3 regions of the Ewingella allii genome follow, and region 2 is predicted to be linked to each of the others. Evidence: predicted binding sites of a transcription regulator. Region 2 holds the regulator's gene; each other region holds the start of a gene.
The links. The regulator CRP, encoded in region 2, controls carbon source genes, mostly activating them, when cyclic AMP is high. The targets are predictions, from matches to a motif close to ATGTGANNNNNNTCACAT.

Region 1: the regulator CRP is predicted to act here: its motif matches at 4,230-4,247, upstream of SBO83_RS17510 (YfcZ/YiiS family protein).
Region 3: the regulator CRP is predicted to act here: its motif matches at 4,318-4,335, upstream of SBO83_RS04145 (DeoR family transcriptional regulator).

The regions. Positions count from the first base shown of each region.
Region 1 is NZ_JAWUDN010000009.1:22,723-29,532, reverse strand. It holds gene fadJ (fatty acid oxidation complex subunit alpha FadJ) at 151-2,301, opposite strand; gene fadI (acetyl-CoA C-acyltransferase FadI) at 2,298-3,611, opposite strand; gene SBO83_RS17510 (YfcZ/YiiS family protein) at 3,770-4,102, opposite strand; gene fadL (long-chain fatty acid transporter FadL) at 4,518-5,795, shown strand; gene mlaA (phospholipid-binding lipoprotein MlaA) at 5,886-6,650, opposite strand; gene ccmI (c-type cytochrome biogenesis protein CcmI) at 6,683-6,810, opposite strand, start outside.
Region 2 is NZ_JAWUDN010000005.1:305,819-312,628, forward strand. It holds gene SBO83_RS13785 (YccS/YhfK family putative transporter) at 105-2,180, opposite strand; gene crp (cAMP-activated global transcriptional regulator CRP) at 2,278-2,910, opposite strand; gene SBO83_RS13795 (OsmC family protein) at 3,275-3,682, shown strand; gene SBO83_RS13800 (LysR substrate-binding domain-containing protein) at 3,686-4,591, opposite strand; gene SBO83_RS13805 (MFS transporter) at 4,784-5,980, shown strand; gene SBO83_RS13810 (amidohydrolase) at 6,002-6,810, shown strand, end outside.
Region 3 is NZ_JAWUDN010000001.1:860,713-867,522, forward strand. It holds gene nagA (N-acetylglucosamine-6-phosphate deacetylase) at 1-324, opposite strand, end outside; gene agaF (PTS galactosamine/N-acetylgalactosamine transporter subunit IIA) at 321-755, opposite strand; gene agaE (PTS N-acetylgalactosamine transporter subunit IID) at 771-1,646, opposite strand; gene agaW (PTS N-acetylgalactosamine transporter subunit IIC) at 1,636-2,418, opposite strand; gene agaV (PTS N-acetylgalactosamine transporter subunit IIB) at 2,429-2,902, opposite strand; gene kbaZ (tagatose-bisphosphate aldolase subunit KbaZ) at 2,927-4,219, opposite strand; gene SBO83_RS04145 (DeoR family transcriptional regulator) at 4,470-5,279, shown strand; gene yajD (HNH nuclease YajD) at 5,353-5,700, opposite strand; gene ychF (redox-regulated ATPase YchF) at 5,856-6,810, opposite strand, start outside.

The DNA.
Region 1 (6,810 bases), on a different contig from region 2:
GCCAGATTCCCGCGAAAACGCGACATAAGCCGTGATCGTTGTCACAGGATGATGAGCTTTCATGCGCGCTGAAATAATTCCGGCATGAAAGCTTTTCATCATCAGTCGATCAATCGCTTTTGACCGCGAACAGCATCATGACCAACCACATCATGGATAGAAGCGGCTGCCCTCTTGCGCCCGGCGTATCAGGCCAGGGCATGGCGCGAAGTGCTCGCCATAATGCTGTTGCAGGCCCTGCAAGGTTTTCAGCACCTCTGCCCCGCCAAGCTGGTCAATGTAGCGGAACGGGCCGCCGAGGAACGGCGGGAAGCCGATGCCAAAGACCGCGCCAATATCGCCATCGCGGGCACTGCGAATGACATTTTCATCCAAACAGCGCACCGCCTCGTTGAGCATCAGCATCACGCAGCGGCGGGCGATCAACTCCCCGCCCTGCTGCTGTTTTGGCGACAGGTTAAGCAGCCGATAAATTGACGGATCAGCCTGTTTCTTCTTCGCCGGTCGGCCTTTATCCGCATAGAGATAGAAGCCTTTGCCGTTTTTGCGCCCTTTACGGCCGTCTTCCAGCACGGCGTCCAGCGCGCGCGGCGCGGCAAAACGCGGGCCTAAAGCATTCACCAGAATCGGAATGATTTTAGTACCGACGTCGATCCCTACCTCGTCCAGTAATTGCAACGGCCCGACCGGGAAACCGAAATCAACCAGAGCTTTATCAATGTGTTCAATCGGCTCCCCTTCTAGTAAGCAGCGCGCCGCTTCATTAATGTAAGGAGCGAGAATGCGGTTTACATAGAACCCGGCGCTATCGCCCACCACAATCGCCGTTTTCCCCTGTTTCTTCGCCAGCGCGACGGTGGTCGAAATGGTTTGCTCACTGGTTCCTGCATGCGGGATCACTTCCACCAGCGGCATTTTGTCTACCGGGCTGAAATAGTGCAGCCCAATCACGTTCTGCGGCCTACTGGCCGTGGCTGCAATGTCGTGAATCGGCAAAGAAGAGGTGTTTGAAGCAAAAACCGTATGCTCAGAGGCGTTTTGTTCAATCTCGGCGACCATTTTTTGCTTCAGCGCTAAATCCTCAAACACGGCTTCGACCACCAGATCAACGCGCTCAAAGCCGCTGTAATCCGTGGTGCCGGAAATCAGCATCATCTGCCGCTGCTGCTCGGCCTTTTTCAGTCGCCCGCGGCGAACGCGCTTCTCTAGCAGATCCCAGCTGTATTTCAGCGCGTGGCGAATGCCTTCCTGATTAATGTCTTTGATCCTCACCGGCAGGCCCGCGCGCGTGGCGGTGACATTGGCGATACCGCCGCCCATTAGCCCGCCGCCGAGAATGCCCACTCTGCGCAGTGGCAGCGGATCGGCGTCTGCCCCGCGCTCTTTTTTCAGCGCCGTGGAGGCAAAGAACAAGCCGCGCAGCGCGGCCGACTGTGGCGTCATCACCAGCTCGCCAAAGGCTTCGGCCTCGGCCTGATAACCACTGGTACGCCCGCTATCCAGCCCCTGCTTGACCACATCGATGATCTTTTCGGTAGCCGGGTAGTTGCCGTGAGTTTTGGCTCGGGTCTTTTTGCGAACCACCGAGAATAGGAGTGCCTTGCCCAAGGGGCCGCCCGCCAAACGCGCCTGCCAAGGCAGTGGAGCGCGGGTTTTGCGCCCTTGCAGCACGCGCTCAATGGCAGTTTGCAGCAAAATGGATTGAGGCACGGCGTCATCCACCAGCCCCATTCGCTGAGCCTGCTTGGCGCGAATGCTGCGCCCGGTGAGCATCATATCCAGCGCTTTCGGCGCGCCAATTAGCCTTGGCAGTCGCTGCGTGCCGCCGGAACCCGGCAACAGGCCAAGCTGCACTTCAGGCAGCCCAAGCTGCGTTTTATCGTCGAGGGAGCAAATTCGCGAATGGCAGGCCAGCGCCAACTCTAGCCCGCCGCCGAGGCAGGCTCCGTGAATGGCGGCCACCACCGGCACCGGGAATGCCGAAATGTGCGACATCACCGTCTGGCCTTTGGTGGCTAACTCACTGGCCTCGCGGGCCGTTTTACAGCCGCTGATCATGCTGATATCGGCCCCGGCAATAAAAGAGTCGGTTTTGCCGGAAATCAGTACCAGCCCTTTCAACTGTGAATATTGCTGGGCTTTCTGCAAAATCGTGCCGATTTGTTCAACAAATTCAGCCTTTAAGGTATTCACCTTTTCATTCGGCACGTCGATGGTGATGATGCCAACGTGCTGGTTGGTAAAGGTCAGTTTGAATGCAGAATCGGGCTGGTTCTCCAGTAAGAACAGATCGTCGGTCATTCGGCTGCCTCCAGAATCATTGCGGCACCTAATCCACCCGCCGCGCAGGCAGTGGTCAGCCCGTAACGCCCGCCGCGACGGCGAAGCTCGTGTAATGTTTGGGTGATCATGCGCGCGCCGGTGGCGGCAAAAGGATGGCCATAGGCCAGAGAGCCGCCGAGCACGTTGAATCTCTCCCAGTCTATTTCGCCGATGGATTGCTCACGCCCCAGCTTCTCGCGGGCGAACGTCTCACTGGCGAACATTTTGATGTTTGCCAGCGTTTGTGCGGCGAAAGCCTCGTGCATCTCAATTAAGTCCAAATCGCTGAGCGTCAGCCCTGCCCTGTCTAGCGCAATCGGCGTGGCGTAGGCCGGGCCTAACAGCATATCTTCCCAAACGTCGATGGCGGCGAAGGCGAAGCTTTTCAGATAACCCAGCGGCGTTAGGCCGAGTTCGCGCGCGCGGGATTCACTCATCATCAGCACCGCCGCCGCGCCATCGGTTAAAGGCGTACTGGTTGCCGCCGTGACCGTGCCGTGGCGGCGATCAAAGGCTGGGCGAAGTTTGGTGTATTGGCTCAGTTCAGACTGGGTGCGAATATTGTTGTCTTTCTGCAACACGTCGCGGTACGGCGGCACTTGGGCGGCCATCACCTGCGAATCAAGATAGCCATTTTCCCACGCCTGAGTCGCTAAAGTGTGGGAACGGTGCGCCAGTTCGTCCTGCTGCTGGCGGGAAATACCATGGGTTTTCGCCATCTGTTCGGCGGTGTCACCCATGCGCAGGCCGGTGGAGTACTCGGCCACGGCGGGCGGCACCGGCAGCAAGTCGCGGAATTTCAATTTGCTAAACAGCGCCAGGCGCTGTGACAGCGTGCGGGCTTTATTCACATCGACTAAAGTGCGAGCCAGCCGTTTACTGACCCCAATCGGCAAGACCGAAGAGGAGTCCGCGCCCCCGGCGATGCCGATACTGACCGAGCCGCTAATGATGCTTTCCGCCACATTGGCTACGGCCTGAAAACTAGTGGCGCAGGCGCGGGAGACGCTGTAGGCATCCGTCGAGACACTCATGCCAGTACCGAGCACGATTTCGCGCGCAATATTCGGTGCTTCGGGCATTTGCACCACCTGCCCAAACACCAGCTGATCGATGATTTTGGGGTCAATGCCGCTTTTTGCCAGCAGTTCACTGACCACCATCTTACCCAAATCAACCGCCGGAATGCCGTGGTACGCCGTGGCCTGCTTGGCGAATGGCGTGCGTAAACCATCGACAATCGCGATGCGATCGCCTTCACGCGTCACCAGCGGGATAACCTTATTCATACGGACTCCAATTTAAGAGGTCAGACCTGATAAGTCAGTTTTAACCATATGTTTATATTTAGCAAATGCCTAAAGGAGGGAACTGCGAGCGACTGCAAAAAAAAACCGCGACACAGGGGTCGCGGCTTGGAGAACTGAGAGAATTTTGCAGGTTGGATTTAGCGCAACCCTAGCTGGAAGATCATGGTTTCAGCTTGGCATGAGAATGTGAAGTCGATATTCAGCTCAACGCCGCCTTCAACCTTTTCAATTCGGCTATCAATGACGCAAGGCTCAGATTCCACCGCGCGCGCTTTGGCGGTCAGGCTATTTAACATCTCATTGGCCTGGGCTTCGTTGGCAAAAACGTGACTGTAGGAGGCGGTGCAGTCGGTGTTGTCCATGATAGTACCGACGTCAACGCAACAGCAGGCCGCCGTTTCTTCCGCGCCGCATTTGTTAATGGAGTGCAGAGGCTGGGTGGATTTCGATGACAAAGTTGCTTCGGACATAATCTTCTCCTGGGCCAAATTTACGCCTTGGCGGTCGGCCCTGTTGGTCATTCAAAGGTGTATTTTCATCCACTATTTTACGCCTGCTCAGCCGCTACGCCTAGCACTTACTTTTTGTGTGTCTTTTAAGTGACTAATATCACAGAAATAAATTCAAAAGGTTATAAATGTCACCAATTTTTATCTTCCAAGTTATTAAGTTCCGCCGGAGCTGTATGTTTTTTGTTAAGCGGATCTAATTTCTGGCATCAAATTGGAAATATCCATGAAACATCATTGCAACATGTGTACAGGTCGGACCTATACTTCGCTCACTGGTCTGATTTGTCAGACTGAGAACGAACCCTACAATCCCGCGCTCATTGTTACATGATGTAACATTGTTTGATAAAAACATAAAATTGAGGTTTTGGTCATGAACCAGAAAAACCTGTTGAAAAGATCAGCTCTGGCAGCTGCAGTGGCAATTGTTTCCTCAAACGTGTATGCGGCCGGTTTTCAGTTAAATGAATACACCGCAGCCGGTCTTGGCCGTTCGTTTTCAGGTGAAGGGGCCATTGCTGATACCGCAGCATCTGGCAGCCGAAACCCGGCAACCATGACCATGTTTGATCGCCCTTCTTTCTCCGGCGGTGCGATTTACGTCGCGCCTGACGTCAACATTACGGGTCGCTCGCCAATCACTGGCAACAGCACTGACGCCGATAACATCGCGCCAAACCAGTGGGTGCCAAACCTGCACTTTATTCTGCCGTTGAACGACAAGTGGGCGTTGGGAGCATCTTCCACCTCCAACTATGGTCTGGCGACCGAGTTCAATGACAACTACGCGGCAGGTCCTTTAGGCGGCAAAACCGACCTGATCACCATCAACAACAACTTAAGCGCCGCGTACCGTGTTAACGAGCACTTCAGCTTAGGTTTAGGCTTCGACGCCGTGTGGGCCAAAGCGAAAATCAGCCGTACCGCGGGTGAACTTGGCCCAATTCAGTCTCGCGGCCAGCTCCCGGCAAAAACCGAGATTGCTCACCTGAAAGGTGACGAATGGGGTTATGGCTGGAACGCCGGTATCCTGTATGAAGTGGATGAAAATAACCGCTACGGTTTCACCTACCGTTCCAAAGTGGATATCGACTTTAAAGGCGATTACCGCAACAGCGTCCCAGTTCAGGCGGGCGGCACCGGCGGCAGCACTATTCCTGGCTCTTTGACACTGAACTTGCCAGAAATGTGGGAAATCTCAGGTTATAACAAAGTGGCACCGAAATGGGCGATTCACTATAGCCTGGCTTACACCAGCTGGAGCGAATTCCAGGAGCTGAAAGCCACTGGCAATAACGGCCAGACGCTGTTCCAAAAAGAAGAAAACTATCACGATGCTTACCGCATCGCGCTGGGTACCACCTATTACTATGACGATAACTGGACTTTCCGTACCGGCATCGCCTTCGACGATAGCCCGGTTCCAGCAGACAACCGCACCATCTCTATTCCTGACCAAGACCGTTTCTGGATAAGCGCCGGTACCACTTATGCGTTTAACAAAGATGCGTCTGTTGATCTGGGTGTGTCTTACATGCACGGCCAGACGGTTAACATCAGCGAGAAAGTGGCTAATGGCGTGCCGAACTATGAGTTCCAGGCCAAAGGTACCGCGATGCTGTACGGTGCTAACTTTAACTACAGTTTCTAATGCTACAGCTTGCAATATCTGGCGTAGATTGTTGATTGCCAGACACAAAAAAAGCGCCGAAAGGCGCTTTTTTTATGGGCAGCATCTGAATCAGTTAGCTGAGTCGATGCTTTGCAGATCATCCTGAATCGCTGCGGCGTTCGGGTTGTTCTGCGGGGTTAACTTGCCGCCGCTGGCCAAGAAGTCGTGACGCTGGAAGTAAGCTTCACGCACCATCAGGTAAGGGTCAGACGAGTTACGCAGGATAGGATCGGAGTCGAGCAATTCAGCACGAGTCTCAACGCCCTCAAGCACGAACTTACCGGCCGACATCCAGAAGGTCAGGTAGCTGAGCATCGGATAGAGGTAATCGACGGTGTCGCCGCCCTCGTCACGCAGGGTGAAACTGCCGTAAGCCGGAAGTTGCACGTATGGGCCGTAGCCTACGCCATAGTGCGCCAAGGTGGTGCCAAAGCCGCGCTTCTCTTCTTTCGCCAGTTTCGGGTTAGCCATTGACGCTACGTCAATCAGGCCGCCCATCCCCAGCAGGGTGTTGAGGAAGAAACGGTTAAAGTGAATCATCGCACGGTATGGGTCACCCTGTGCGAAGGCGTTGACCATGCTGGCAGGTTCGTCGAGGTTATCGAAGAAGTTAGTCATCCCGTTACGCGCTGGCACAGGCACATAGTTTCTCCACGCCACAGCAACAGGACGAAGAACATAAGGGTCCATGATGTTGTAGTTGAAGTCGAACATTGTCCGGTTGAAACCTTCAAGCGGATCAGAACGTCCCTGCGGTTGGCTGTCCGATGATGTACCGGCACAACCCACCAGCAGCGCGGTCGCAAACGCCAGCCCAGTCAGGCGTAAGTTCATGGATATCTCCCTATTTTTCTTCAGTTCCGCTATCAGGGAACCTGCTGATTGATCTCAATGCTGACCTGTCCATTGCCGGAAAAATCAGTCAGCGGACTGTCGCCGTACCAGTCACCTGCGGCTGGCGTTGCCAGTCCGTTTTGTGAAATTCGAACGCGTA
Region 2 (6,810 bases):
TCCAGGGGGCGGCGGCGATAGGCCGCCCCCTGGTCGGTGTGGGCCGATGCCCACGACCTTGACCTTGAAGTTGAATTGAAGAGCGCCCGCTGATCGCCATCTGCTCATCCCCCCTTAACGCGCCTCGTCAACCAAACCCCATGATGAGGGCGCTGTTTCCACGCGAGTGAAGAAATCGTGTGCATCACGCTGAGGTGCGACAGCACGCGGCGCAGGTGGCGTTCCATCTCGGTTATCGGCATGTCGGGGTGCAACTCGGGCGCGGCGAACAGGCTGTTTTCACTACTTGGGCCATCGTAGGTCAGGCGCTGTTGGCAGCTTTGCAGCGCGATTTCGCAACGCTGTAGATAATCCATCGCTAACTGCGGGGTCAGCATATAGTGTTCGCGAGCCAGAATGGTCATGGCGTTGATATGCTCGACGATAAACTGGCTGTGGGTCACCCACAGACGCATATCGGCCAGATAGCGCGAATTAAAGCCCGGCTCCTGCATGGCCTGATTCAATGAGGTAAACAGCGCGTTATGAGCCTGATTGACCTTCATGCGCGCATAAGCCAGTTTCTCCGGGTCGGGGTCTTCCTCGAGCAGCAGGCGGATGGCGGTTTGGTCGCTCTCCAGCGCCTGATAGGCATTTTGCCGCAACAGCCCGCTCTGCCACTGCGGCCACAGCCACAGGGTGCCGCCGAAGGCCAGCGCGCAGCCAATCAGGGTGTCGATAAGCCTTGGGACGAGGAAGTGTGCGCCGTTCATCGCCAGCAGTTGCAGGGTGTACACCGCCGTCACCGTAATACCAATGGTCGCCAGCCCGTAGTTCTTGCGCAGCACGGTGTAAGACACCACGGTGATCACCAGCATGCTCAGTAGGGTAACGCTTTCGGGAAGCTGCAACTGCAACAGCCCCGAGGCGACCAGCAGCCCAACCAGCGTGCCGAGCGCACGGTGCTGGATCCGCACCCGCGTGGCGTTGTAGCCGTTTTGGCTGACCAACATCACCGTCATCAAAATCCAATAGGGCTTCGGCAAATTGAAAAACAGCCCGAGACTGCTGCCAATAGCCAGCATCACGCCCAGCCGGGCGGCATTGCGTAGCGCGGCGGATTTAAAAGAGAGATAGCTTTTCAGCGCAGGCCAGAACGGCAGGCGGTTTTGCGTCTGCATTAGGTCGCGGCGGTAGAGTGGGCGCTGAGTGCGCAGCAAGCGAGCAATACGGCTAAAGTGGTAATAACAGAATTGGCCGACCGGGTTATCGCGATAGCGCGAGGCAATTTTCTCCAGCGCCGCGAGTTCATTGGTCATGTTGAAACGGTCCGAGCGGCGGTGATAGAGAATGTCATCGGCGATCACTCGCAGACGGGCGGCGATCACCTGCGCATTGCGGCGAATCACCGCCTCGGCGTGGCTCTCTTCCACCAGCTTCTGCACTTCTTCGGGCAAATGCAGGCTGACGGCGATGTGCTCCTGTAAATCGAGCGCCACCTGAAAACGCTGAAACAGCCTCTTGTGCTGGTGATGCCCCTGCTGCGGCAACATGTGCAATTGCTGGTAGAGCAGGGCGATCAGATCGATCACCTGCTGCTGGCGTTTCAGCAGCGGCGGCAGCGCGGTTTCCGGATCGGTGTGTTGGGTGAGCAGGCTGTATTTGGCTTCGAAATAGTCGGCCAGCTGGATATAAAGCTGGCTGAGGGTTTCGCGCATTGGTTGCTCTTCAGAGAGGCGAAACCAAACCCAGTTAAACAGCCCGTACCACGCAGTGCCGACGATATACAGCAGCGGCGCGTGCCAGATGGGCACCAGCCCGGCCATGCTCAGGGTGAAAATGGTGGCCACCAGCGCACCCGGCAGTAAACGCGCGTGCAGTGGGCCAATCTCGCCGGTCACGCCAATAATCAGCGCCAGCGATAACATAATAAGGGGCAGGGGAATGTGCCAATTCACCAGCATCAGTTGCAGCATCACGCTGCCGAATGCAAACAGAGAGCCGCCGACAATCAGGCGTTTGAAAAAGCGTTTGTGGGGAGTATCCAGACCAGAAATGTTGCAGCAGGCGGGCACCAGCGAGAACAGCAGGCCCATTTGCAACTGGCCGAACATCCAGCCGATAGCGACCGGAATTGCCAGTACCAGCGTCTGGCGTAGCGCGTAGTTGACCTCGGGATGATAGAAAAACCGACGCCACAATCTCATGCGTTGCTGCTTAACACGCACTATCAATCAGTCTCCCTAGGCTCCAATAAAAACGGCGCGACAGTTGCCTGCCGCGCCGTTTCTCAGGGAATTAACGTGTGCCGTAAACGACAATCGTTTTACCGTGAGCGGAGATCAGGCTCTGATCTTCCAGCATTTTTAGAATTCGACCAACGGTTTCGCGGGAGCAACCCACGATCTGGCCAATTTCCTGACGAGTGATTTTGATCTGCATCCCGTCTGGGTGAGTCATCGCATCCGGTTGTTTTGCCAGATTCAGCAAGGTCTGCGCGATACGGCCGGTAACGTCGAGGAAAGCCAGGTTACCGACTTTCTCAGAGGTTACTTGCAGGCGTGTCGCCATCTGAGCGGATAAGCGCATCAGAATGTCCGGATTAACCTGAATCAACTGGCGGAATTTTTTATAGGAAATTTCAGCCACTTCGCAGGCAGTTTTTGCACGAACCCAAGCACTACGTTCCTGACCTTCTTCGAAGAGTCCCAGCTCGCCGATGAAGTCACCTTGATTCAGGTAGGACAGTATCATCTCTTTGCCTTCTTCATCTTTAATCAGGACGGCAACCGACCCTTTCACGATGTAGTAAAGCGTTTCGGCCTTTTCACCTTGGTGAATCAGCGTACTTTTAGAAGGATACTTATGTATATGACAGTGAGACAGGAACCATTCGAGAGTAGGGTCTGTTTGTGGCTTGCCGAGAACCATTTGCTATTATCCTCTGTTGTTATCGCTGCCCAAAATCACAGGGCTCAGAGTTCCCTGTACGGCGTCTTTAAATACGCGCCCTTTTAGCATATGAACTGTCCAGCAATGCTGCAAGCGGGAGTCGGAGTGAAACAAGAATCTGAATATTTCTGTTAACACCGTGGCTTCAGAGTGAAAACCACAAACCCATCACCGCAATTTACTGAAACAGTGTGTAACGGCTTTGTTTGTAGCACAGGTTTGCGCGGGTGTCTTCTGTTGTCTCGCTTCAGCATGATGGCGATCGGGTTACGTTGCCGGTTTTTTTCTAAAAGAGTAGTCTGAAGGAAATTTCTGCTTCATAAACGCATCAGGAGTATGGCACATGCAGGCACGGGTAAAATGGGTTGAAGGGCTGACATTTTTGGGTGAATCCGCCTCTGGACATCAGGTTCTGATGGACGGCAATGCGGGCGACAAGGCCCCAAGCCCGATGGAAATGTTGCTGATGTCTGCGGGAGGTTGCAGCGCCATCGACGTGGTGTCGATTCTGCAAAAAGGTCGCAACGAGGTGCACAATTGCGAAGTGAAACTGACCTCAGAACGCCGCGAAGAAGCACCGCGCCTGTTCACGCGCATCAACCTGCATTTTATTGTCAGCGGCAAAGATTTGACTGACAAAGTGGTCGAGCGCGCCGTGGCCTTGTCCGCCGAGAAATACTGTTCTGTTTCATTGATGCTGGGCAAAGCCGCCACCATCACCCACAGCTTTGAAATCGTCGAAGCGGAATAAGCGTTACCAAGGGTACTGCTGACACTTCAGCCGCAATAACTCTAAGAATCGCCGCGCCGCAAAGGTTAGCGGCGATTTTTGCGAATAGAATACGCAGTATTCCGCCTCCGGCAGAGTATCAATGTCCAGCAAGCAGAGTTTGTCCTCCAGATGAAAAGGGGCGTACATCGCGCGCGCCACAATGGTCAGATAATCCGACTGCAACACCATATTCAGCCCGCAAACCACGGAATCCGTGCGCAATGGTGCCGGGCCAGCCTGATAAAACGCCGCCATGGTCAACTGTAGCTGTCGGTAATAGCCCATATCCGTTTCAGGAAAGACCCAGCGCGCGCCCTGTAGCTCATCTAAGGTTTTCGCCTGTGCCAGAGGGTGCCCGCGCCGCGCCAGCACGCCAAAGGGGGCGCGAAACAGCGGCTCACGAATCAAATCCTCCAGCGGCAATCCCGGCCCGGCGCTGCCGACGGCAAAGTCGAGACGCCCCTCGCGCAGGGCGGGAAGCAACATGGAAAGCTGCCCCTCTTTCACCAGCAGCTTGGTCTGTGGGAACTGCTCGGTAAAGCTGTCGGCCAGAGGCGGAAAGACCGTTAGGGCCAGCAGCGACGAGCAGCCCATGGCTACCGAACCTTGCGAAAAGTGATTCATCTGCTGAATCTCGGCGGCGGCCCGCTCCAGCTCCTCCAGAATAAACTGCATGCGCTGGGCAAAGGCGCGCCCCGTTTCCGTCAGCATCATCCCCTGATTGCCGCGCACGATAAGCTGGGTGTCCAGCACCTGCTCCAGCTCGCGCAATGAGCGGCTTACCGCCGGTTGGGATTGATTCATCGCCCGCGCCGCGCCGCGAATACTGCCGCTACGGATCACCTGCTGGAAGGTTCTCAACTGCTGTAATTTTGGAAGATATTTCATCCCTGGTCCCCTATGCCAAAAAAGCATCACACTGCTGAAAATTGCATCTTATGGCGCAAGAATAAAGCTGATAGGTTCAGAGCGAAGCGTCTAACTAGTTGTTATTTATTCATAAAGTGACGCAGGTCGCATTTCTGAGCTTTCACGTCTCGTGATAAGTGCCTCATGGGTATAACAAAAAGGATATCAGCTGTGAAAAATCGTTCTTTAATGATTTTCTTGCTGTTTATAGGTTATGTGTTGGTTTATATCGACAAAACCGTCATTGGTTTTGCGCTATTGCCAATCGAAAAGGAATTCAATCTTCAGCCCGAACAACTGGGGTATATCACCGGTATCTTCTTTCTGGCTTATTCTCTGTTCCAAATCCCCGCGGGCTGGCTCAACGACCGTATCGGCTTTAAAAAGGTACTGATCCTCTCCCTGTTTATGCTCGGCGGCTTCGCGCTGTGCTTTGGCCTGCTCGGGTTTGGCCTCGGGCTGCTGATTTGCTTTCGCTTTCTGGCGGGCGTGGGTCATTCGGGTTACCCAACGTCATGTGCCAAAGCCGTGGTGGCGAATTTCGCCCTCGAGCAGCGCACCTTTGCGCAATCCATCCTGCTCTCCTCCGCCGGGCTGGCGATGACCGCCGGGCCGCTGATCGCGGTCTATAGTCTGGACTCACTGGGCTGGCGCGGCTCTTTTTCCGTATTAGGCCTGCTGGCGTTTGCGGTGGCGATCTGCATCGTGATTTTTGTGCCGAAGGCCGAACAGGCGGTCAGCTCGGCGCGAAATAAGGCGCAGGGCAGTTATCGCGCCTTGCTCAAAAATCCCATCGTCGTGCTGCTGTTTATCTCCATCTTCTGCATCAACATTCCCTCTTACGGCCTGATGGCGTGGCTGCCGAAATATCTGGTGCAGCATCGCGGCATGTCGCTGGAAACCTCCGGCTTAGTGGTCGCCACCGGCGGGCTGGGCATCTGGATCTCCTCGCTGGCCACCGGCTGGCTGGTGGGGCGTTATATGCAGGGCAAAGAGCCGAAGGTGGTGTTTAGCTGCTCCATGCTCAGCGCGCTGTGCATCTGGCTGGTATACACCACCTCGTCGGCGATGACCGCCGGGCTGTTTTTATTCCTCGGCTACATTTTCCTGATGGCATCGTTCGTCACCGTGTTTACCCTGCCGATGAAACGCCTGCCGACGGATGTCATGGGCGCCGCCATGGGCATCATCAATACCGGCGGCACGCTGGGCGGCTTCGTCGCCCCGATAGTCATGGGATATCTGATAACCGTGACCCAAAGTTACCTTTCACCCTTTATTTTTCTCTCCGTGGCGATGGTCGTTGCGGGCGTGGTGATCCTGCCGCTAGCCAAGGCCACGCGCCCGTTGGTTAGCGATGCGGCTTAACGACAACATTTAAGGAAAGAGATGATGACGATCCATTTTGAAAGCCTGCTGGAAGAAGTAAAACCGAAAGTTATCGCCTGGCGTCGGCATATCCATGCCCACCCTGAGCTGTCGTTTCAGGAGCAGGCCACGGCGGATTACATCGCCAAAGAGCTGGCGACCTTCGGGCATCTCGAGCTGAGAAGGCTGACGCCAAACAGCGTGGTGGCGGAACTGCGCGGGGCGCATCCCGGCCCGACCTATGCCCTGCGCGCCGACATCGACGCTTTGCCGATTCAGGAGGAAACCGACGAGCCGTTCTGCTCCACCGTGCCGGGCGTGATGCACGCCTGCGGCCATGACGCCCACTCGGCCATGCTGCTGGGGGCGGCGTGGGTGTTGAGCCAGTGCCAGTCCGAACTGCACGGCTCGGTGCGTTTCATCTTCCAGCATGCCGAAGAGCTACCGCCGGGCGGCGCGCAGGAGCTGGTAGATCTGGGCGTATTGGACGGCGTGAGCCAGATTTTCGGCCTGCACGTCATGCCCAATTACCCGACGGGGGAGGTCGGCCTGAAAGAGGGCGTGTTCTGCGCCTCCAGCGACAATTTCGACATTGTTATCCATGGCAAGGGCGGCCACGGCTCGATGCCGCAGCTGTGCATTGATCCGGTAGTGATTGGCGCGGAAGTGGTGATGGCGCTGCAAACGCTGGTATCGCGCAGGCTCGATCCGCTGCGCGTGCCGGTGCTGACGGTTGCTACTTTTCAGGGCGGCGAAAGCTACAACGTGATCCCCGAGCGGGCGCGGCTGGCCGGAACCTTGCGTACCCACGACAGCGGCGTGCGTCAGGT
Region 3 (6,810 bases), on a different contig from region 2:
CAGGGCAATGCGTCGCAGTGCGCCCGTTATCTCGTCAAGCGGTGCCGTGACGGTAGTCGGCAACCAGCCGCCGACGCCCTGACGCGCTTTAAACATCGCCAGCTTGTCCAACACCTCGGGAGCGTCATCCATGACGTCAACGCCATCGCCCCCGTGAACATGGATATCTATGTAGGCCGGACATAGCAGCTCGGCATCGCGCTTTGGAACACCTGCAGGGATTGGCTCAATGGCGATAATCTTGTTGCCGTTGAGCCGTAACTGGTGGTCTTGCAGCCAGCCTTGTTCAGTGAGCACTCGGTGCGCGCGCAATAGCATGCTCATATCCCTTCCTCTATGGGTACGGCCTCACGATGACGGCCCAGCTCATCCACTAAGCTGGTTAGCCCCCGATGACCACATTCAAGGGCCAGAAGGCGGAATTCCTGACTGCTCAAACCCTCGCGCTCCAGAACCATTTCCAGCAGAAGCTGTAGATTCACGCCGGTGATCACTTCCCGCTCGGGTTTCTGCATGGCTAATGTTGATGCCACGCGAAAAGGCGTCCCGCCCAGTAAATCGGTCAGAAAAACCAGCCCCTCACTCTCATCTAGCAGGCTCAGCGCCTGTTCAAACTGGGAGGTCAGCAGGGTGGTTGACGAGCTTTCGGGGAAATCGATTGCCATGATTTGTGGCTGTTCGCCAAGAATTTGCTTCATGGCTTTCTCAAGCCCGGTGGCGAACCCGCCGTGACCCGTAAGAATAATACTTAACATGTTGCGTCCTCTTGCTTACAGGAAGTGACCAAATTTGCCGACGATGCCCAACACCACGGTCAGCCCGATCAGGCGCAGCGGGCTCCAGCCACGGCGTACCAGCCAATACATCGTCAGGGTATATAGCAGGGGCAGAAACGCTGGCATTAGTTTGTCGATAACGTCGGTTTGCAGTTTAACTACCGCGTCACCGGCATTGATCTCCAACGTGGTGGCTAAACGAACATAGGTTGCCACTAGCGCGCCAATCACCGTCATCCCAACGATAGAGGCGGCGCGGCCCACTTTTAGCGTGTTGGCCTTGATAACCGGAATGGCGGCAACCCCCATGCGATAGGCATAGTGAGCCAGCCCGAAACGCAGCCCGAGATGAACGACGTTAAACATCACCAAAAACACCACCGCACCGAGAATCGAGCCTTGCAGCGCCAGGCTGGCCCCAATCCCGCCGCAAATTGGCAGTAACGTGAGCCAGAACATGGCATCGCCAATGCCGCCCAGTGGCGCGCCGACGGCAATTTTAGTGCTCTGAATGCTGTTCACATCCTGCTTGGAACGCTCCATCGCTAGAATGATGCCGATGACAAATGTCACCAGGAAAGGGTGAGTGTTGAAGAACCCCATATGGCCTTTCATGGCTCGCGCCAGATCATTTTTATTGGTGTGGATCTTTTTCAAAGCGGGCAGCAGCCCATATAGCCAGCCTGAAGCCTGCATACGCTCATAGTTAAAGGAGGCTTGCAGCAGCATGGAGCGCCACGCCACGCGGTTAATATCTTTTTTAGTCAGCTCGGTGCCAATAGTTTGATCTTCATAGATATTGTCACTGCCAGACGTCACGGTTTTCTCACTGGTGCTGATCCCTGGCAAAACCTGAGTATTAGATACCATCTTCGAATTCCTCTTGTTTAGAGCTGGAAGGCTGCAGTGGGGCTGAGTCTTTGCGCATAAAATCGATGATTGCCATGGCGAGTGCGGCGGCGGCAATCGCCAGTACCGGGAGTTTTAGCCAAGCGGCAGCAACAAATCCAAGAATGAAATAGGGGATGTAGACGTTTTTCATCATGATTTTCAGCAGCACGGCAAAGCCGATGGCTGGCATAATGCCGCCCGCCACGCCAAGGCCGTCAATCAGGCGCGCCGGTAAGACATCAATGGCCGCTTTTGCGTGATCCGCGCCGAAGTAGATAGGCAGGAAGGCACAGAGAAAATAGAAAGCCCCCAGTGTCAGTAACGCCAGATAGTTAACTCTTTCGATGCCTTTGGTGTCCGCGTTGGCCGCCATGCGGTCGCAGCGCGCCATCACGCCAGACATAATGGAGAATAAGAAGGTAATGCCCATTTGTACCGCCACGGCGAAGGGAACGGCCACGCCGACGGCCACTTCAGGCTTCACTCTGGCGGTAATAGCAAATGCGGTGCCGACAATTGTGCCGATAATCACATTCGGCGGCTGGGCACCGGCCAGCGGCGCAAGCCCCATCCATACCAATTCCAGCGTACCGCCGGTCAATATTCCCGCGTGAAGGTCACCCATAATCAGGCCGACCAGGGGGCCAAGGACTACCGGGCGATGCATATGCGTCAGGCCATTGAACATATCCAATCCCGCAATAAAGGCCAGGATCCCTAACGCCGTTGCCTGTAATAAGCTAATTTCCATAGAAAATACCTCAAAGGAGTTTGTAGAGATCCTGTGCTGGCTCGGTAGGTACGCCCTGAACAAAACATTCCACGCCGGCTTTTTTCAGGCCATTAAAAGCGGCAATGTCCTGATCGTCGACCGAGACGGTTTTGGCAATCTGCTGCTTGCCTTCGGCATAGTGCATGTTGCCGACGTTGATGCGTGTTACTGGCACTTTGCCGTTAGCGAGGATGAGAAAATCAGCCGGATTTTTGCAGACCAGCAAGATTTTCTGCCTGTCGTTGGCACGATGGATATTGTCGATAACCTTTTGCAGCGGCCAAAAGCGCACGGCGATACCCTCCGCCAACACCATTTCCATTAAATGCTGCTGAACTTCATCTTCGGCCACTTCATCATTGGCTACTAACACCAGATTCGCCCCGGCAAACCCGACCCACTGAACACCCACCTGGCCGTGGATCAGACGCTCATCAATACGACTTAAAACAATGTTTGGCATATTTTCTTCCTTATTATCATTGTGTTATTGGGATGACGAAGTGCTCATGCAGGCAGCATGGTACTGACGCAGTACATCCTGAATGTGGTCAATAATTAGTTCATGCGGTGTGGCTGCCAGTCGGCCTTCACGAACCCTGCTGTATTGAAGGGGTAGGTACTGGCTAATCAGCGGCAGTGGAATAGATTGATCCGCCAAATGCGTCATCAAACGGGAATAAGCCTCGTCAATGTCGTGATCCGGCCAGTAGTAGCGAACGCGGTCGGAATAGCTGTACCCGCGCGCCAGACGGCGCTCATTGTTATTGCCGTGGTAATGCTGTTCCCAGTGCTGGGGGTGCTGTTGCATCACGCTTTCTAAGACATCTCTCAGCCCAGAACACTGGTGAGAAGGGCGAAGTTCATGCTCGATGGCGGCCAGCGAAAAGAGGGCTTCGCGCAATGCAAAAGTGAGCGCCGGGCCGACTTTCAAAATAGCGAAGTGATGTTGAACAAGCTGCCGTAGGGCGAGTGGTGTTTGATAATCGGTGGAGTGCGCTTCGAAGACCATGGTGTCAAATTCTTCGATAGTCTGACTCAGAGCAAGAGATTTTTCAGGTTGATAATCAATAATATGAGCATGATCGAATTCCACGCCGGGCTGCACGACCAGCCCAATAATCCGTGGCCAAATTTCGTTCAGCCCCTGTTGTTCAAAAGCATGGCGATGAGCTTGCAGCGTGGCTTTTGCTGCTTGTGGTGAGGTCACGGTGAGTGCCGACAGCGTTTCGTGCGCGCCCCCCGGAACCGGCACTTCTGTCCCAATGACATACACCAGATCAGAGGAACCCCATGTTTCCTTGCCGGTCTGCTCGGCAATTCGCGCAAGTCGTGCGGCACGCTCAGCCACGATCTCATCGGTTAATGGCACCGGGTCATCGGCACAGGACATGCTGCAATCCAGATGGATTTTTTTAAAACCCGCGGCAACATAATGGCGAATCAGCTCTTCAGCATGCGCCATAGCTGCTGCGGCAGGCGCCGTTTGCCAGCGATTTGGCCCCAAATGGTCGCCACCTAATATCAACTGTTGGCGCGGCAAGTGGTGCTCATCGGCCATTTGCTCAACGAAGTGACGAAAGTCTATCGGGGTCATGCCGGTGTAGCCGCCAAACTGATCCACTTGATTGGAGGTGGCTTCTATTAATAAGAGCGATTGTGTTTCCCTGGCGTGACGTATTGCCGCTTCAAGCACTAATGGATGCGCGGAACAGACGGCAAAGATGCCGCATCCTTTATCCTGCTTATGGTCAGCCACAAACTCGGTTAAATGTTTCACTTTCCACTCCATAAGGGGTTAATGGTTATTTTTCTTTCGGTTCATTTCGTTGGATATTGCTTTAACGAACAATAAAAACAAAACGAAAGATAATGGAAATGCGATCTGTTTCGCAAAAGAAACGTAGTGAAAGGTTTTTTTATCCATTGCTCCACCGATTTCGCGTCGTGCAAAGGCTTGCATTTCAGCAAAAGAAAGGCGTTAATAGGTAAAGCGAAATGAAACGAAAGGCCGCGAGAAAGGATTAATGATGAGCAATACCGATTCGGCAATGGAAAAACGGGTAACAGGGACCAGTGAAAGGCGTGAGCAGATTATTCAGCGTCTTCGTCAACAGGGTAGTGTTCAGGTTAATGATTTGTCAGCATTTTTTAATGTTTCCACGGTCACTATCCGCAACGATTTAGCCTTTCTGGAAAAGCAGGGCATCGCCGTGCGAGCCTACGGCGGTGCGCTGGTCTGCGACGCCAACACGCCGGGGATTGAACCGACGGTAGAAGATAAAAGCTCCCTTAATACTTCTTTAAAGCGCAGCATTGCGCGGGTTGCCGCCAATCTTATCAAGCCGGGCCACCGCGTCATTCTCGACTCAGGCACCACCACCTATGAAATTGCGCGCCATATGCGTAATCATAAAGAGGTGATTGCCATGACCAATGGCATGAATGTGGCCAACGCGCTGGTGGAAGCCGAAGGGGTGGACGTGCTGATGACCGGCGGGCACCTACGCCGCCAGTCTCTCTCTTTCTATGGTGAACAGGCCGACCAGTCGCTGCAAAATTACCACTTCGATATCCTTTTTCTCGGCGTCGACGCCATCAGCCTCGAGCGCGGAGTCAGTACCCACAATGAAGACGAAGCGCGCCTGAACCGCCGGATGTGTGAAGTCGCTGAGCACATTATTGTGGTCACCGACTCCAGCAAATTTAACCGCTCCAGCCTGCACAAGATTATTGATACTCAACGTATTCATACGGTTATTACCGATAGCGGCATTCCTGAAGAGAGTTTGAGCGGACTGCGAAAAGCCGGGGTTGAAGTGATGGTGGTTGAGGGGTAGGTAGGGCGGAGAACGCGGTTACATGGTCGTTTTTATAGTCAGCTTATGCAGCCATAAGCTGACATCTACATAATTACTTCTTCTTATTTAGCATCGACTTTAAATCTGCGAAGGGATTATAAGTCGCCGCTTCAATATCGTCCTGCGCGTCTTCCCCCGCGACGACGGTTGTGCCGTACTGGTCCGCCTCGGTGTATTTCGAGTGTTCATGGTCGTGGCAATACAGGCACAACAACTCCCAGTTACTGCCATCCGCCGGGTTGTTGGTGTGGTCGTGATCGATATGGTGAACCGTTAATTCGCGCAGGTTGGAATAAACAAACTCACGCGAGCAGCGCCCACAAACCCACGGATAGATTTTTAAGGCTTTCTCGCGATAGCCGCTTTCCAACCGCGAGTAGTTTTTGGGGATCAGTGCCATGGTGGTGTCCGTTGTAGTGTGATGATTTTGGTTAGTGCCTCAATATATCCTTTATTGAGGTGGAAGGTCATCTGGGATGCCATCAAACAAAAACCCCACGCATCTGCATGGGGTTTCTTTAACACTATTCGGGTCTGTGCTACCCAAATATTGGCTTAGACGTTAAACAAGAAGTTCATCACGTCGCCATCTTTCACGATGTACTCTTTACCTTCTGAACGCATTTTGCCGGCTTCTTTCGCGCCTTGTTCACCTTTGTAGGTGATGAAGTCTTCGAAAGCGATGGTTTGCGCGCGTATAAAGCCTTTCTCGAAGTCGGTGTGGATTTTACCGGCTGCTTGTGGGGCAGTGGCGCCGACAGGGATGGTCCAGGCGCGGACTTCTTTCACGCCTGCGGTGAAGTAAGTTTGCAGGTTCAGCAGCTCATAACCGGCGCGGATCACGCGGTTCAGGCCCGGCTCTTCCAGACCCAGCTCGGCCATGAACTCATCACGATCAGCGTCGTCCAGCTCGGCGATATCAGATTCAACCGCGGCGCAGACTGCCACTACGACAGAGCCTTCAGCAGCGGCGATTTTGCGAACGGTGTCGAGGTACGGGTTATTTTCAAAACCGTCTTCGTTAACGTTAGCGATATACATGGTTGGTTTTAGCGTCAGGAAGCTCAGGTAGCGGATCGCCGCTTTATCTTCGTCAGTCAGATCCAGCGCACGCAGCATGCCAGCTTCGGAAAGCTGTGGCAGGCATTTTTCCAGCGCAGCCAGTTCGGCTTTTGCGTCTTTATCGCCGCCTTTAGCACGTTTCTGCACGCGGTGGATCGCACGCTCACAGGTGTCGAGGTCGGATAGGGCCAGCTCGGTGTTGATGACATCAATGTCTTCCGCCGGGTCAACTTTGTTGTTCACGTGAATGATGTTGTCATTCTCGAAACAGCGCACAACGTGGCCGATAGCTTCGGTTTCACGGATGTTGGTCAGGAACTGGTTACCCAGGCCTTCACCTTTAGACGCGCCTTTCACCAGACCGGCGATATCAACGAATTCCATGGTAGTAGGCAGAATGCGCTGCGGTTTTACGATCTCGGCCAGTTGGTCAAGACGTGAATCAGGC